Regions from separate parts of the Lysinibacillus sp. NPDC097287 genome, predicted to be linked through region 2. Evidence: riboswitches for the same ligand, from Rfam matches in the RefSeq annotation. Region 2 holds a riboswitch; each other region holds the start of a gene.
What was found. A riboswitch is a leader RNA that binds a small molecule or an ion and turns the genes downstream of it on or off. The one in region 2 is predicted to bind S-adenosylmethionine.
Positions count from the first base shown of each region.

Region 1: it holds a riboswitch for S-adenosylmethionine, as region 2 does, so the genes downstream of both, ACIQ2D_RS19595 (bifunctional homocysteine S-methyltransferase/methylenetetrahydrofolate reductase) here and metA (homoserine O-acetyltransferase MetA) in region 2, are expected to answer to the same signal.
Region 3: it holds a riboswitch for S-adenosylmethionine, as region 2 does, so the genes downstream of both, ACIQ2D_RS17460 (methionine ABC transporter ATP-binding protein) here and metA (homoserine O-acetyltransferase MetA) in region 2, are expected to answer to the same signal.

Region 1 is NZ_JBIWCX010000019.1:29,272-31,542, forward strand. Features, by position in the region: gene ACIQ2D_RS19595 (bifunctional homocysteine S-methyltransferase/methylenetetrahydrofolate reductase) at 1-1,140, opposite strand, end outside; SAM riboswitch class I at 1,350-1,450, opposite strand; gene ACIQ2D_RS19600 (protoporphyrinogen oxidase) at 1,588-2,271, opposite strand, start outside.
Region 2 is NZ_JBIWCX010000009.1:141,566-143,836, forward strand. Features, by position in the region: gene metA (homoserine O-acetyltransferase MetA) at 1-889, opposite strand, end outside; SAM riboswitch class I at 984-1,094, opposite strand; gene ACIQ2D_RS14230 (nucleotide excision repair endonuclease) at 1,398-1,772, shown strand; gene ACIQ2D_RS14235 (NAD(P)-dependent alcohol dehydrogenase) at 1,820-2,271, opposite strand, start outside.
Region 3 is NZ_JBIWCX010000014.1:48,691-50,961, reverse strand. Features, by position in the region: gene ACIQ2D_RS17460 (methionine ABC transporter ATP-binding protein) at 1-784, opposite strand, end outside; SAM riboswitch class I at 1,149-1,260, opposite strand; gene ACIQ2D_RS17455 (thioredoxin family protein) at 1,500-1,811, opposite strand; gene ACIQ2D_RS17450 (toprim domain-containing protein) at 1,826-2,167, opposite strand; gene gcvH (glycine cleavage system protein GcvH) at 2,265-2,271, opposite strand, start outside.

The sequences.
Region 1 (2,271 bases), on a different contig from region 2:
ACGCACACCATGCATTTGCTTCACCAACGCCCCCATCGCGATATTACTAATACGTGGTGATGCTAAAGAATTATCGGCCATCATCACTACATCTGCACCAGCTTCATATAATTTTTTCGCGCCCTCTATAAAGCCATCTATTTCTAAATGTCTAGGTGTATCTAACTCCACTATAACTGAACGCTCACGCTTCACCTTTTCATGAAGAGGTTCGTACGTTGTTGGTCCCGGCTCACGCACGATCTCAATCTTTTCTGGCTTCGCAGATTTGTTTTGCACAGGTGTTAACTCTTCTAAATACTTTTTAGCTGCAGCAATATGCTTTGGTGTCGTACCACAGCATCCCCCAATTAAACGTACACCTTGGTCACGTAATGCAACCGCTGCGCGTCCAAAATAATCCGCTTCAGATTCATAGACCACACGGCCATCTTCCACATCTAAAAGGGAGGCATTTGGATAAGCCGACATAAATGCATTTTTAGGTAACTCCACTCCCTCAAACGCTTGAATCGTATGATGCGGACCCAAACGACAATTTACCCCAACAATATCCGCGCCTAATGCTTCTAATTCATGTAACGCTTGATTCAATGATATTCCATTTTGTAATACACCTGGCTCATGCATCGATACTTGCGCAATAATTGGCAACTGTGTTTTTGCTCTTAGCATCTTTAAAGTTGCTGTTAATTCTTCAAAATCATAATAGGTTTCAAGTAGAAGGCCATCCGGATTGCCTGCCAATAACACTGTTGCTTGCTCTTCAACTGTTGTTAAAATTTCTTCCAGCGTCGCGTCACTTTTACGAATGCCGCGAATCCCACCAATTGTGCCTAGTACAAACTGTCCACCATCTGCAGCTGATCGTTTGGCAATTGTTATTGCAGCTTCATTGAACTGTTGTACACGTGATTCCAAACCATACCGTGCTAGTTTAATAGCATTCGCTCCGTATGTATTCGTTTGAATAATATCAGCACCTGCCGCAATATACTCACGATGAATTTTTTCAATTAACTCAGGTCGTTGCACATTCATCTCTTCGTGGCAGTACTCCAAACCATAACCATATAACAACGTGCCAATTGCACCATCTGCTGTTAGCACATGTGTTTTTAACTTTTCAAGCAATCCCATAAATTTTAGCCCCCTCTGTCGCATATCATCTATAAAATTCGCTCTAGCGGATCTTCGTCCAGATTTTGAATTGTGTATGCACAATTCATTACTTTTAAAATCTGTGACATCCGCCGGAGGCTTTTGTTTTATTCAGCGTTCTAACGCTGAATAAAGCAAAAAGCCTTCTTTACAAAAAGAAGGCTTTAACGAGTCGTAATTGTTTTTCCTTCTCATCTACTGACCAAAAGGTCTACTGGATTTAGCACCTGACATTAAGTTGGTTGCTGAAGCGTCATAAGGCCAGTCCCTCGGCTTCTCTTGATAAGAATATTGTATGAATTTTTTAAATAATTAAAAGAATCATATCGCTTACGCTCGTTGACGTCAAGACTATTTCACCGAACAAAGAAATTTTAATCTAAAACACATCAATTTTATGTTTCCCCTACTATATGGAAAAAACCTTTATACAAGTTTTCCAGCTATCATCTCGCCAACTTTTTTACCATTTTGGATGCAAGCGCCAATGCCAACTCCAAAATAAGAACACCCTGCAAGTGATAAGTTTGGATACTTTACTTCTAACTCAGCAGTTAGTCCTTGTAATGCATCATGGTGCGCTAAATCATATTTTGGCATTTGATCTATCCATTTCGCGACATTAACTACTACTGGCTTATCTTCGATTCCTAAGCTTTTTCGTACGTCCTCCAAAGCAACTTCTGCTAGTTCTTCCTCTGACATCGCACGTAACTGCTCATATGCAGGGTTAATGCTCTTATAGAAAAGTCGCACGAGTAATTTGCCTTCAGCAGAGGTATGTTTCCACTTTCGACTCGTCCACGTAGCAGCATTACATTGCAAATCAGAATTATGTGAAACAATAAAACCCGTTCCATCTGCCGGCAACACCGTATCTGGCACATCAAATCCTAAATAAATTGTAATAGCTGAAGCTGTACTGAATTGTTCAAAATACTCATTTAAAGACTCATCTCTTAATAAACGCTGTACGGCTTCATTCGGTATCGCCATTACAACATGATCAGCTTTTATTGTCTCGCCATTCGCTAAAGAAATTGTATAGTCATTGTCATTTTTCACAACAGCTGTTGTCGCTACACCTTTTAGTATTTCAACTTCTGTTAA
Region 2 (2,271 bases):
TTTCTTGGTATACATAATAGTTTAACCAATTTGAGAATAGTAAATGTGTATGAGCACGCCATGTATTAATTGGCTCTTTTGCTGGATCATCGTTAGGGAAATAGTTAACAGGTACATCTATATCAAGTCCCTTAGCAACGTCACGGCTATACTCGTCTGCAAGTGTTGTCGCATCGTACTCTAGATGGCCAGTAATCATAATATTTTTATTATCCTTTGATTGGACAATAAAGACGCCTGCATCCTCAGAATATGATAATAAACGTAAATCAGGATGAGCGCGTACATCATCAATGGAAACTGAAGTATAGCGAGAATGTGGCGCAGTAAATGCGTCGCTAAACCCACGAACTAAATCAACCGTCAAGTCTGTAATAACATGTGAATAGACGCCTGAGCATTTTTCAGGCAGTTCAAATTTCCCGATACCGTAATGGTGGTAAAGAGCAGCCTGCGCCCCCCAACAAATATGTAGAACAGATGTCACGTTTTTCGCTGACCAGTCCATAATTTCAGCGATTTCGTCCCAGTAATTGACGTCCTCAAACTCCATTTTTTCAACAGGTGCACCGGTAATAATCATACCGTCAAAGCGGCGATGACGTATTTCATTAAATGTTGAGTAAAATAACTGTAAATGTGATTTACTAACATTTTTAGACTCATGTGTTGCTGTATTTAAAAACGTAATATTTACTTGAAGCGGCGTATTCCCCAGTAAACGTAGTAATTGCAACTCAGTTTTTTCTTTTTCAGGCATTAAGTTGAAAATCAAAATATTTAACGGACGAATTTGTTGTGTCCTCGCACGGTCCTCTTCCATTACGAAGATTTTTTCCTCACGTAAATGTTCTCCAGCTGGTAAGTTTTTCGGAATATTAATCGGCATCTTGCATTCCCCATTTCATCAATTTCTCTTTATATAAATTAAAAAACCCCCTCATTCCATGTGAGATAGAATGAGAGGGTTTTAATCACGATCACTCTTATCTCTCAAAGGAAAAAATCCTTTGCTGGAAGTAGCACCTTTCTAACTAAGTTAGAGGTTGCTGAAGCGTCAACAGGCCAAATCCCTCGACTTCTCTTGATAAGACTATTTAATTAAGCTGAATTGTACCATGGATAATACAGAATTTCAATAAAACATAGAATATTTTGTTTTTTGTAAGTTAGAGGAGTTAAGTATGGATCTTTTACATTAGTTCTTTTCGATAAATAGTAGTCATTATTATTTTATTCATCAATAGATTAGAATAGCCTACCCTTAAAAACAGTTTTAAAAATTTTACACACGCAAGTTTTTATGTTATTAATATGTCATAATTCAGTTCGTAATAGCCACGGCGCTTGAATTATGTTAGGATATACTTTATGTAATAGAGAGGAACGTGAATATCTTGATTAAAATCGAACTACCAAAACCAGACTTAGTTATTCGTCAACGTGAACAAGTATTAAAACCAGGAGATGTAGAAATCACACCTTATCATGGTTTTATCGACTTCCATAAAATCACACGTGAAAAAGGCGGTATTTTCTTTTTCTACAATGAAAAAAACGAATTATTATTTGTAGGTAAAGCACGTAAAATTCGTCAACGTATTAAAAAGCACTTTGAAGATAACGTGTCACCGATGCAAAAGCACCGTGCCGAGATTTTCAAAATTGAAGTATATGAAATTGACGACCCAATGGAACGTGAAATTTATGAAACATATGCGATTAACACATTCCGTGCAAAATACAATACAGATAAAGTGTTTTTTGAATAAGAGATAAAAAAGAGACCAGCTCCCCGTTGAGTTGGTCTCTTCTTTATTTAGATGAGTGGCTCGTCCGCACGATAAGATTCATCAACAATGAGTATCGGCTTAATTGTAGAGCCGTTATTTGAATCAGCAGAAGCTTCATTAATTTGCTCAAATTTATAAAACTTTACGAGCTTTTCAAATGGGAATTGCCCACTTTGGTGGTATTGAATTAATTGTGGAATCGCAATTTGTGGTACAGTATCACCCATTAGTACACCAATAAGCTTACGGTTTGCAAATACTAAATCAGTAAGTGTACTAATTTCAATACTATTAGGTGTGACAGCTACGGGTGCACATATACCACCTACACCAAGTACGTCAATTGCTGCCTTCATTACTGCCGCAACACCTGTTGTATCAATGGAATAATTAACGCCTTGTCCCCCAGTAATTTCAAGCATACGCTCCCCTAAATTCTCGGTCTTGCTATTAATTGTATGCGTTGCACCAAGTTCCT
Region 3 (2,271 bases), on a different contig from region 2:
GGTAATGAGCCTTTAATTGAGCAATTGTTTCTTGTGTTTCTTTCGTATCCGTAATTTGCGATACAAACTTTTTCGTAATATCTGCTTGTGGTGCTTGGAATACTTGTAGCACTTCGCCACTCTCAACGACTTCCCCAGCTTCCATTACTGCAACACGATGACAAATTTTACGAATGACGTGCATTTCATGTGTGATCAGTACAATCGTTAAGCCAAGTCGTTCATTAATGTCGACTAATAAATCTAAAATCGCATCTGTTGTTTCGGGATCGAGTGCAGATGTTGCTTCGTCACATAGAAGGACTTCCGGATTGTTTGCAAGCGCTCTGGCAATACCCACACGCTGCTTTTGACCACCTGATAGCTGTGAAGGATACGCCTTGTCTCTTCCTTCTAATCCAACTAATGCAATAAGTTCTTTCACACGCGTGTCACGCTGTGCTTTTGGTACACCTGCGATTTCAAGTGGGAAAGCGATATTTTCTGCTACTGTTCTTGACCAAAGTAGATTAAAATGTTGGAAAATCATACTTACTTTTTGTCTAGCATCACGAAGCTTTTGCCCTTTGATTGCTGAAAATTCTTGGTTATTCACCGTCACCGTACCCGATGTCGGTTTTTCTAAACCGTTTAATAAACGAATCATCGTACTTTTACCAGCACCACTGTAGCCGATAATGCCAAAAATTTCACCTTTGTTAATAGAAAGGTTTACATCTTTGACTGCTGTTAATTCGCCATTCGCGGTTTTGTACTTCTTCGTTATATTTTGAAGCTGTATCATAGCGAAAACTCCTTTTCTTCATAATCAATTACGCATTGGCGTAATCGCGTCCAGATTTTGAATTGTGCTTAGGCCTGCGTGATGCAGGTCAGTTAGCTGTTGTCGCATGGATGCGACGCTTTTAGGCTAACCTCCTCTTTCTCCTCTCAAAATCTGCTTCTGACGCTCCGCTTTCGCGCACAAAACATCTGTGACATCCGCCGGAGGTTCGATATTCATTCATCGCGCCACTTGTCGAAGTGGTTGTTTCCGTAACTTATCGTTACAATGTTGATATAGGAACACATTTGTTGAATGCATATAAAAAGCCCCCTCCACTCACAAACAAGTAGAAGGGGCCACGTATCATATACGTTGAACCGTTCTCTCATCTGTCAAAGAAAATAGAAATTTCTTTGGGTGATTTGGCACCTTTTCACATTCGTGATGGTTGCCGGGCGTCATAGGGCACTTCCCTCAGCCACTCTTCATAAGAGTTCGATATTTATTGTTTTATCAATTTCGCCTTGGCGTAATTGCGTCCAGATTTTGAATTGTGCCTGCACAATTCACTCCTTTTAAAATCTGTGACATCCGCCGGAGGCTTTAATTTTATTCAACCAACATAAATATGTCATGTAAAAAATACAACACATATTATCTACAACAAAAAATGAAATAAGGAATAATGCTGAATAAAATTAATATAGTTGTTACTTTAACACGCTAACAAAGTTCAGTCAATTGATTTCTTTAATAATTCGTACAAAAATGGTACGGATTGAAAAGCATATACTTTTTCTGTCACTTTACCGCTATCACAAACAAGTAAACAAGGCACACTTTCAATGTGGTAATCATATGCTAACTGCTCCATATAATTGAGATTCGCCTTACCCAACAGTAAATCTGGGAGAAGCTGCTCAACAACGTCCATCATTTTTGAAGCTACTGCACATGTTCCACACAACGGCGTGTATAAATATAACGCGGTTTTGACACCCGACTGTACAGATGCTTCCCACTGTTCTCTTGACCAATCATCCATTTTCTCACGCAACCTTACAAAATGTATTCTTTATGAATAGAGAAATGCGCACGTAATAAAATCGCCGCTAGCACCCTTCTTGGCGTTGTCTCTACTTCTTTATATGTCGGCATTGTCCGTAAATGTTCTGCCTCTGGGTAATGTCTGTCCATCAACGCACGTAATTTTTCTCCTGATGCATCCGCATCAAAAAACGTGAACAGCTCGTATTGCTCATATGGATCCAGTAATTCCTCTAATTGATGAATACCAATTGTGCCATTTGTACAAAGAATCGTGACTTCTTCATTTAATATTGGCGCGATACGAAGCTTATCAGATCGCCCCTCAACAATCAAACATTTCCCTTCAAACACAGTGGCCACCCCCATTTACACTACTTACCTAACTTCTCCTTAATATAAGAAAAAACGCCGGAGTAAATACACCGACGCTTTTTATTCAAACTTAAAATTATTCT